One region of the Geobacillus sp. G4 genome, then DNA from elsewhere that is predicted to be linked to it. Evidence: predicted binding sites of a transcription regulator. Region 1 holds the regulator's gene; each other region holds the start of a gene.

Region 1 (3,278 bases):
AGCCGATGCGCGCCACCCAAATGCTTCCTTCATACAAAATGGTGAGCGGAATCATGACGATCACTTGCGACAACACATCCGGCGGCGTAATGACCGCCGCTAAAATAAGCAGCGCTAAATACGCATACTTGCGGATGCGAACAAGAAGCTGCGGCGTAATAAGCCCTAAGCGGGTAAAAAACAGCACAACAATCGGAAGCTGAAATACGATGCCAAACGGCAGCACGAGCTGAAGCAAAAACTGAAAATATTCATTAATGCCGATCATTTGTTGAACCCCTAGTTGGTCAGCCAGCTGGCTCATAAATCGAACGACAAACGGAAACAAGACGAAATAAGCGAAGCTGACGCCTGCTAAAAAAAGAACGATCGACGCCGGGATATAGCTTAACGTCACTTTCCGCTCTTTTTCATACAGACCGGGGCTGACAAACGCCCAAATTTGATACAACAGCACCGGAGCCGACAGCACAGCTGCGATGACAAAGGCAAACTGAAAATACACTTTAATCGGATCGGTGAGGCGGAAGGCGTTCATGGTCAAATGCTTCGCCTCGGCCGTTCGCTGCAAATACAAAATGACATCATCGACAAAAAAGAAACTAACGACAAGCGCCGCAGCAAAAAAGATGAGCACGATGATGAGCCGTTTTCGCAGTTCACCCAGATGCTCATACACCGACATTTCTTTGTCATTCATTGTTTCTCCATCCTGCCTTGTCATCGGTCGGTTTTCGTTTCTTCGTCATCAGCGAGCCCTTTTGTGGCGTCTTTAAACTCGCGAAGCGACTGGCCGAACGACCGCCCTAATTCCGGCAGCTTTTTCGTGCCAAACAGCAACAAAATTGCAGCAACGAGCAACAAATATTTCATGTGTTGTTCTCTCCTTTTACGATGGCGATGGATAGTTTTTCAAAAAATAGACGAGCGACTGCAGCTCAATGGCTAAATCGATATGATGGACGCGAATATGGTTCGGCACGTTCAACCGCGCCGGAGTAAAGTTTAAAATGCCTTTAATTCCTTGGACGACAAGGCGGTCGGTCAGCGCTTGAGCCGCGGCGGCCGGCACGGTTAAAATGGCGACCGGGATGTTTTCGTGAAGCCGCTCCTCCAACTCATCGAGATGATAGACCGGCACCCCGCCGACTGTCGTTCCTACTTTCCGCTCATCGACATCAAACGCCATCACGATTTTCGTATTGTTGTTTTTCGAAAAATTATAGTTTAAAAAGGCGGTGCCTAAATTGCCGACGCCAAACAAGGCGACTTCGGTCACCTCATCCTCTTCAAGCGTCCGGCGGAAAAACGACAACAAATAATTGACATTATACCCGTATCCCTTTTTACCAAGCGCGCCAAAATAGGAGAAATCGCGGCGGATCGTCGCCGGATCGACTTTCACCGCCTCGCTCAACTCGGCAGAGGAGACGCGTTGCTTGCCGGAAGCGTGCAAGTTTTTCAAAAACCGATAGTAAAGCGGCAGCCGTTTGGCGGTTGCCTGCGGAATTTTCGGTTGTTCGTTGCTCATGATCTCATCCCCTAGCTAATCGGTTTTCCGTCGGTAATGGCCAGACTTCCCGCCCGTTTTTTCGACCAAATACGTCGGACCGATGACCATTCCTTTATCAAGCGCCTTGCACATATCGTACACCGTCAACGCACAGACCGAAGCGGCCGTCAGCGCTTCCATTTCCACTCCTGTGCTCCCTTTCGTTTTCACCGTTGCCGTGATGACGAGCTTATGCGCTTCTCCATCGTTTTCCCAAGCAAAAGCAATGTCCACACCCTTTAACATAAGCGGGTGACACATTGGAATAAGGTCAGCTGTCTTCTTCGCCGCCATCACCCCCGCCACTTGAGCGACGGCGAGCACATCCCCTTTCTCGATCGCATTGCTCGTCATTTTTTCGTAAATTTCCCGGCTGACAGTCACGCTCGTTTGCGCCACAGCCACTCGCACAGTATCTTCTTTGTGCGTAATATCAACCATTTTCGCGCGCCCTTGTTCATTGAAATGAGTGAACGATGACAATACAATCTCCTCCATTTATACACTATACACGATTTTTCATCATTCGTCTTTGACCGTTTTCGCGACTTACGTTAAACTATTCGCGAGGTGAAATGACATGATCATTTTGCAAGTGCACGGGCTCACGAAATATTTCGGCGCTGACCTTATTTTATCGAATATAAAACTAGAAATACAGTCCCGCGACCGAATTGCCCTTGTCGGCCGCAACGGAGCGGGAAAATCGACATTGTTGAAAATCATCGCCGGTGAACTCTCTTTCGACAGCGGCAAAATCATCAAACCAAACCATATCAAAATCGGCTATTTGGCGCAAAACAGCGGGCTCGACTCGCCGCGTTCCATTTGGGACGAAATGCTTGAGGTATTCACCCCGCTTCTAGGACTCGAAAAACAGCTCGCCGAACTCAGCATGCAACTCGGCGACCCAGACGTACTCGCCGATCCAGCTCGCTATGAAAAAACGCTGAAAACGTATGACGAGCTGCAAGAACAATACAAAGAACAAGGCGGCTACCAATACGAAGCCGATATCCGCTCCGTTTTGCACGGGCTGCAGTTTTCCTCATATGATTATAAAACAACGCCGATCTCGTCGTTAAGCGGCGGACAGCGGACGCGTCTTGCCCTTGGGAAATTGCTGTTGTCCAAGCCGGATTTATTGATTTTGGACGAGCCGACGAACCATTTGGATCTTGAGACGCTCTCTTGGCTGGAGCAGTACTTGCAAGCCTATCCCGGTGCCGTCCTGGTTGTTTCCCACGACCGCTACTTTTTAGACAAAATCGTCACTGACGTATACGAACTGTCGAATGCCACGCTCAAACACTATGCCGGCAACTACAGCCGCTATTTGGAGTTGCGGGCCGAGCAATACGAACAAGAGTTAAGACGGTACGAGAAACAGCAAGAAGAAATCGCCCGACTCCAAGACTTCATCCAGCGCAACATCGCCCGTGCCTCGACGGCCAAACGGGCGCAAAGCCGGCGAAAGCAACTGGAAAAAATAGAACGGCTCGAACGGCCTGTCGGCGATGAAAAATCAGCCTCCTTTTCGTTCTCGATCGATCGACCGAGCGGCTATGAAGTGCTCACCGCTGAAGACATAGCCGTTGGCTATGGCGACGGTGCACCCATCATCCGCCAAATCAGCTTCCGCATCACGCGCGGCGAAAGCGTCGCCCTAGTCGGGCCGAACGGCATCGGCAAGTCGACATTGCTGAAGGCGATCGCCCGAAAACTC
Region 2 (3,278 bases), on a different contig from region 1:
GCGCCACCTCCCCGTTATTGGCCCGCTCTGCCAGCTCCCGTTCAACCGGGTTGCGGCGGAACATACGGATGAGCACTGTTGCGCTCGCAATTACTAACACCATATACAAAAGGCAAAACAACACAAGCATCGTATCCACATGCGCCGACGATGTCGCTCCTTCCGCCGTTTTCATATAGCCGCGCAAAATCCACGGCTGCCGCCCGACTTCCGCTAAGTACCATCCCGCCTCAATCGCAGCCATCGCCAGCGGCCCTCCCGCCACCAGCAGTCCAAAAAACCACTTTTTCGCCGTCCACTTCCAGCGGAAAATCGATCCGAGCCAATACGCGGCTGCGACAACCATTAAAAACACCCCGATCGTGACCATCACATCGAATAAGTAATGAATGTACAGTGGTGGGCGTTCATCTTCCGGAACTTCGTTCAGTCCGGTCACAACCGCAGCGGGATGGTTATGGGCCAAAATGCTAAGGGCATATGGAATTTCCAAGGCATATTTCACTTCCCCGTCTTCTTGGAGCGCGCCGAACAGGATCAACGGTGCATGGGAGCTCGTTTCAAAATGCCATTCAGCAGCCGCCAGCTTTTCTGGCTGGTATTCGGCTAAAAATTTGCCCGATAAGTCGCCAATCAATGCACTGGCTACCGAAAAAATAAAAGCTGTTTTCATCATTAAATGAAGTGCCTTGCGATGATAAATGTGACGATTGCCTTTCCATAAATGCCAAGCGGCGATCGAAGCAAGCACGAATGCTGACGTCATATACGAAGTCGCCAGCACATGGGCGACTTTCGTCGGCATCGCTGGGTTGAACATAGCCGCGATTGGATCGATGTTGACAAGCTCGCCGTTTTTAAATTCAAACCCTTGCGGCGTATTCATAAACGCGTTCACCATCGTAATAAACATGGCTGATGCTGAAGACCCAATTGCCACCGGGATAAGCAAAAGCAAATGTTTTTTCTGATTTTCGAACCGATCCCATGTATACAAATAAATGCCGAGGAAAATGGCTTCAAAAAAGAAGGCGAACGTCTCCATGAACAGCGGCAAGCTGATCACTTGGCCAGCCAGCTGCATAAAGTTCGGCCATAAAAGCGACAGCTGCAAGCCGATCGCTGTTCCTGTCACCACGCCGACCGCTACGGTGATGACAAAACCGCGCGTCCAGCGGCGAGCGAGTAAGATGTAATGCATATCATTTTTGCGAATCCCAACCCACTGAGCAATGGCGATCATCAGTGGAATCCCGACGCCGATCGTGGCATAAATGATGTGGACCGTCAGCGTCAATCCCGTCAAAATACGGCTAAGCAGCACCGGATCGTAACCGTTCACGATTCATCCCCCCTTATGAAAACAAGCGGCCAATCAAGGAAAGCAAGACAACAGCCGCAACAGCAAAGCTAACGAACACAAGCGTTTTTTCATGCCGCTTCCACATATCCATCCCCCCGGGCGAACAAACAGTGGTGAAGAATTTGTGACAACCATCACAAATTATCCACTTCATATTATTTCATAAAATCGGGGACGCTATCCGGCATGATTTCGAATAATTTGTGTCATTTTTCACATATTCATCGTGACAAACAAAAAAAGCAGGAGATCCCTGCCCTTATGTTATAAATATTTCCGATGCACCGTTTTCCCGTCATACGTAAACAACATCGGCTTTTCCTCGACGACCGTCTCCATATGGACCGGACGGCCCCACAACTGATAAATGTATGGGAGCACTTTTTCTAAATACTTCAGATCGAGTTCGATTCCTTCATACCAATGCTTCAAATACAACTCTCCGTTGCGCATATAATCGCCGTCATTGACCGTGATATACGGGAATCCGCCGTTTACCCGCATGCTGACGAGTTGGTCGCGGATATGCTCCCAGTTTTTGTCGACGATTTTATATTCTTTCCCCTGTTTTTGGAACAAATACATATCTTCGCGCATGACGAGCTCTTTCGTTAAATAGTTGCGCAAAAACGAAATGTCGGATTCGAGTTCGCGCACTTCAAAAATTTTCGCCCTCCCCGACCCCGGCTTGACGCCGTATTTTTTCATCTCCTCAGTCGGATTATTCCACCGCTCTTCAATGTCTTCAAAAATTTTCAGTCCTAAATAATACGGATTGATGCCAGTGCGCGACGGTTGCACGACGTTGGCGTTCAGTTTCGCAAATTCAATCGCCTCATCGCTCGTCAAATCCATCTCGCGCAAAATGCGCTGATGCCAATACGTCGCCCATCCTTCGTTCATGATTTTCGTCTCCAGCTGCGGCCAAAAATAAAGCATTTCCTCGCGCATCATCGTTAAAATGTCGCGTTGCCAATCCTCCAGTTCGCGGCTGTATTCTTCAATGAACAATAGCACATCTTTTTCCGGTTGCGGCGGAAACTTGCGCCGTTTTTTTCGCGGCGGCGTTTTCAGTTTGTTTCGCTCGTCAAGCGACCATAAATCGTCGTACGGCGTCGATGTTTTCGGAGGCTCCTCCTCTTCGTACACTTCCGTATCTTCCCACGTCCATGACAGCTTCGGCCGCAGGAGCGAGGGATCGATATGCTCCTGAATGGCCAAGACGGCATCCAAAAATTTTTCCACTTCCAATTTTCCGTATTGATGTTCATAATGCTTGATCCGCTCCGCTGTCGCCGCCATGCTTTCCACCATATCGCGCTTCGTGTTGCTGAAGCGTACGTTGTTTTTGAAAAAGTCGCTGTGGGCCAACACATGGGCGACGATCAGCTTATTTTGGATGAGCGTATTCGTATCGAGCAAAAACGCGTAGCAAGGGTCCGAATTGATGACGAGCTCGTAAATTTTGCTTAACCCTAAATCATAATGAAGCTTCATTTTGTAAAACTGTTTCCCAAAGCTCCAGTGGGAAAATCGCGTCGGCATCCCGTAAGCGCCAAACGTATAAAGAATGTCCGCCGGGCAAATTTCATAACGCATTGGATAAAAATCAAGGCCAAATCCTTCCGCAATTTCCGTAATCTCCGCAATGGCCCGTTCCAGCTCTTTCAGCTCGTCCTGCCGCATCCATCTCCCCCCTCTTTTTCCTCTTATCACAATGTATGAGGGAAACGGCGTTTTGATACGTTCCATCGTTTGGCATGAACGCGCAGCGCCCCATTTTCATTTGTGGACCGTTGGCTTATAATGGTCATATACAAGAAATCGCGGCAAAGCGTGGTGGTCATTTGCAGCACTATTTGCATTATCTTATCGAACACTTCGGCTACATCGGCATTATGGTTGCGCTGATGCT
Region 3 (3,278 bases), on a different contig from region 1:
GAACATAACGTTTTGTGTCATTGTCGCTTTGCATCCATCCAGGAAAAGGAGCGCGTTTTAGCCTGTACGGTCATGTTAATCCCGACAGCGACATTGTTTTGACGAAAATTGAATTTCCTTATAAATAAAAGGGTTTGATTCGGAATCGTTCATGATCAATACACGGCTTACTTAATAAAGAAAGAGCTGGCTCCAAAAGTCCGCTTTTTAGCGGATTTTTGGGTCAGCCCCCCTTTCATTTGTGAACGTTTTCAATCACTTGTGGCATTTGTCCGGCGTGGTGTGTTCGGTTTCCTTTTGCTTGTCATAGCATGGAAAGCAGTACAACGTCTCTGTTTCTCGGCTGACGACGCCGTTTAAAAACCCATGCAGACAATGGATCGGCTTGCCGCATTGCGCGCAAAAGCCAACAAGCTCTTCCAACCGCCATTTCTCCTTTCATGGGGATTGAACATGTTCACCTTCGGGCTGTGACGCTCGTCACTACCCCCCAAGGTTCAAGCGGTTATGATAAAGTATATAATTCATTATACTACAAAGGAGGCCAATGTTATGAACCAATTTGCCGCCAAAATCCACGCCCCGGACTATCCGCCGCGCGACCGCCATCCGGCAATTTTTCGGCTGTTTGACAGTTTGAAGCCGGGGGAAGTGATGGAGCTGACGAATGACCATGACCCGCGTCCGTTGCAATACCAATTCATGATGGAGCGTCCGGATCAGTTTACATGGGAGTACTTAGAGGAAGGGCCGGACGTATGGCGGGTGGCCATCGGCAAAAAATAAATCATCCGCTCCATTGGGATTTCCGTCTGCAGGCGGAAATCTTTTTTTTTTCGCCGGTTGGTATGGTACGGTAAAAACAAACGATGGATGTCCGGAAAGGGGAAGCATGATGAAACAAACGATTGCCGGAGCGGTGCTCGCCGGCGGCCAGTCGCGCCGGTTTGGGCGGCCGAAGGCGTTTGCGTTGCACGAAGGAGCTCCGTTTTTCACTTGGTCCGTCGCGGCGCTGCGATCCGTCGCCGATGAATTGTACATCGTCAGCCACCCGTCGCTTATCGATGAATTCCGCCGGCAAACGGACATCCCGGTGCTGCTCGATGTGGAGCGCTGCCGCGGCTGTGGGCCGCTTGCCGGCCTTTACACCGTCATGGAACAGAGCCGAGCCGACTGGGTGTTCGTCCTGCCGTGCGACATGCCGTACATGCGGCGGGAAGTGGCGGAGCGGCTTGCTTCCTATATCGATCCGACGTTTGACGCCATCGTTCCACTCTATGGCGGCCGCCCAGAGCCATTGGTCGCTCTATACCATCGTCGGCTTCGTTCCGTGATCGCCGAGCTGCTTGACGCCGGCGAACGGCGGATGATCTCGCTTATTGACGGCGCCCGCGTCCGCTATGTTGACGCCCAACAGCTTGCCGCGGATGAAACCGTATGGCGCAATGTCAATACGGAGGGAGAGTACCGGTGAAGGGGGAATTGTGGCCGAAGGAGACACAGCATATACTTTTTTCAATCAGAAGAGCCATCCTTGACCACGAAATGGTTCTTTTTCCCGGCTTTTCACCATAAAATGCACTTGATGCAGGAAGACGCTCATGATACGCAAGTGAAAAATGATTTCGCCTGTACAATAACTGTCAATAAAAGGTCAAGTGCACCTTTTGATGATGACCTTGAATTTTATGAAACGGCAACAGTGCGAAAAAAAAGAACCGTACGGCCTCGGCTCTTTTGCGTCATTGGACTGGGGGTTGATTTTGGTCCATTTCCTTCGCCAGGTCCGCTACTTCGGCGACGGTCAGCCCCGTTCGTTTCGCGACTTCGTGAATAGGCAGAACGTCAAGCAAGTTTTTCGCGATTTCGATGGCTTTTTGTTTTTCGGCTTGTTTGACCGCCTTCTCTTTTTCCTGTTCTAGATCTTCTACGCGCAAACGAAAGACTTTATTCATTTTCATCCACTCCTTTACTTTTTGGGCGTATGGCGGGTCAATATATTATACCGCCTGTTCAGATGGCTGTCATCTTCGCCCATGGTACGATCGCCCTCTGTTGTGGCTTTGCTGTGGATGTGATCGATATCACATAACGCGCCTGAATGTTGCGGTACAATGGAGGCCAAGGAGGGAATTGGATGCACGATTTCAATAAAAACCCGTTTATCGTCATTTGGGAGTTGACACGGGCGTGCCAACTCAAGTGCCTTCATTGCCGCGCTGAAGCGCAATACCATCGCGATCCGCGCGAGTTGACGTTTGAGGAAGGGAAAAAACTGATCGATGAGATTTACGAGATGGATCAGCCGATGCTCGTCTTTACGGGCGGCGATCCGCTCATGCGTCCGGATGTGTACGATTTAGCGAAATATGCGATCGATAAAGGGCTGCGCGTGTCAATGACGCCAAGCGCGACGCCGAACGTGACGAAAGAGGCGATCCGCAAAGCAAAAGAGGTCGGTCTGTCGCGCTGGGCGTTCAGCCTTGACGGGCCGAACGCCGAGATTCACGACCATTTCCGCGGCGTGAGCGGCTCGTTTGATTTGACGATCCGTGCGATTCAATACTTGCATGAGCTCGACATTCCCGTGCAAATCAACACCGTCATTTCGCGATACAACGTTCATGTGCTTGATGAAATGGCGGAATTGGTTGAGAAGCTGAAATGCGTCCTTTGGAGCGTCTTTTTCCTTGTGCCGACAGGCAGGGGGAAGGAGGAGGACATGATTTCCCCCATCGAGCATGAGCGGGTGTTCCGCTGGTTGTATGAAACGAGCAAGCGCGTTCCGTTTGACATTAAAACGACAGCCGGCCAGCATTACCGCCGCGTTGTGCTGCAGGCGAAAATGCGCGAAGGAAAAGCGACAAAAGGCGGCATCCGTTACGAAGATGTGTTGAACCAAGGGTTGACCGGACAAGTCGACGGGCTCGGCCGCGCGCCGAAAGGAGTAAACGACGGCAACGGTTTCGTCTTTATTTCCCATATTGGCGACGTCTATCCGAGCGGGCTGCTGCCGGTCAAAGCCGGGAACGTCCGGGAAACGCCGCTGGCGGACATTTACCGACACTCGCCGATTTTCCAAGACTTGCGCAATCCGGACAAATATAAAGGAAAATGCGGCGTCTGCGAGTTCCGATATGTGTGCGGCGGCTCTCGTTCACGCGCTTACGCTGTAACGGGCGACTATTTGGAAAGCGAGCCGTATTGTGTTTACATTCCAAAGGCGCTGCGGACAAAAGAGCAAAGCCAACGGTAAGAGGGCGGGGAAAAACGGCTGC

The links. Region 1 encodes Rex, which represses fermentation and respiration genes when NADH is low (regulators of the CRP and FNR family bind a similar motif). Its sites were predicted from a motif close to TTGTGAAATATTTCACAA; they were not measured.
Region 2: a site for Rex is predicted at 1,565-1,582, ahead of ABS784_RS06195 (cytochrome ubiquinol oxidase subunit I). Genes of this name have one in related genera too.
Region 3: a site for Rex is predicted at 2,073-2,090, ahead of ABS784_RS06910 (TIGR04053 family radical SAM/SPASM domain-containing protein). Genes of this name have one in related genera too.

What each region holds. Positions count from the first base shown of each region.
Region 1 is NZ_JBEPJY010000025.1:13,936-17,213, forward strand. Features, by position in the region: gene tatC (twin-arginine translocase subunit TatC) at 1-700, opposite strand, end outside; gene tatA (twin-arginine translocase TatA/TatE family subunit) at 721-873, opposite strand; gene ABS784_RS15845 (redox-sensing transcriptional repressor Rex) at 890-1,531, opposite strand; gene moaC (cyclic pyranopterin monophosphate synthase MoaC) at 1,547-2,035, opposite strand; gene ABS784_RS15855 (ABC-F family ATP-binding cassette domain-containing protein) at 2,133-3,278, shown strand, end outside.
Region 2 is NZ_JBEPJY010000004.1:26,573-29,850, reverse strand. Features, by position in the region: gene ABS784_RS06195 (cytochrome ubiquinol oxidase subunit I) at 1-1,342, opposite strand, end outside; gene ABS784_RS06190 (SpoVR family protein) at 1,628-3,049, opposite strand; gene ABS784_RS06185 (DedA family protein) at 3,211-3,278, shown strand, end outside.
Region 3 is NZ_JBEPJY010000004.1:167,165-170,442, forward strand. Features, by position in the region: gene ABS784_RS06890 (hypothetical protein) at 256-423, opposite strand; gene ABS784_RS06895 (DUF2249 domain-containing protein) at 553-786, shown strand; gene ABS784_RS06900 (molybdenum cofactor guanylyltransferase) at 893-1,474, shown strand; partial or broken gene ABS784_RS06905 (transcriptional regulator) at 1,743-2,000, opposite strand; gene ABS784_RS06910 (TIGR04053 family radical SAM/SPASM domain-containing protein) at 2,138-3,256, shown strand.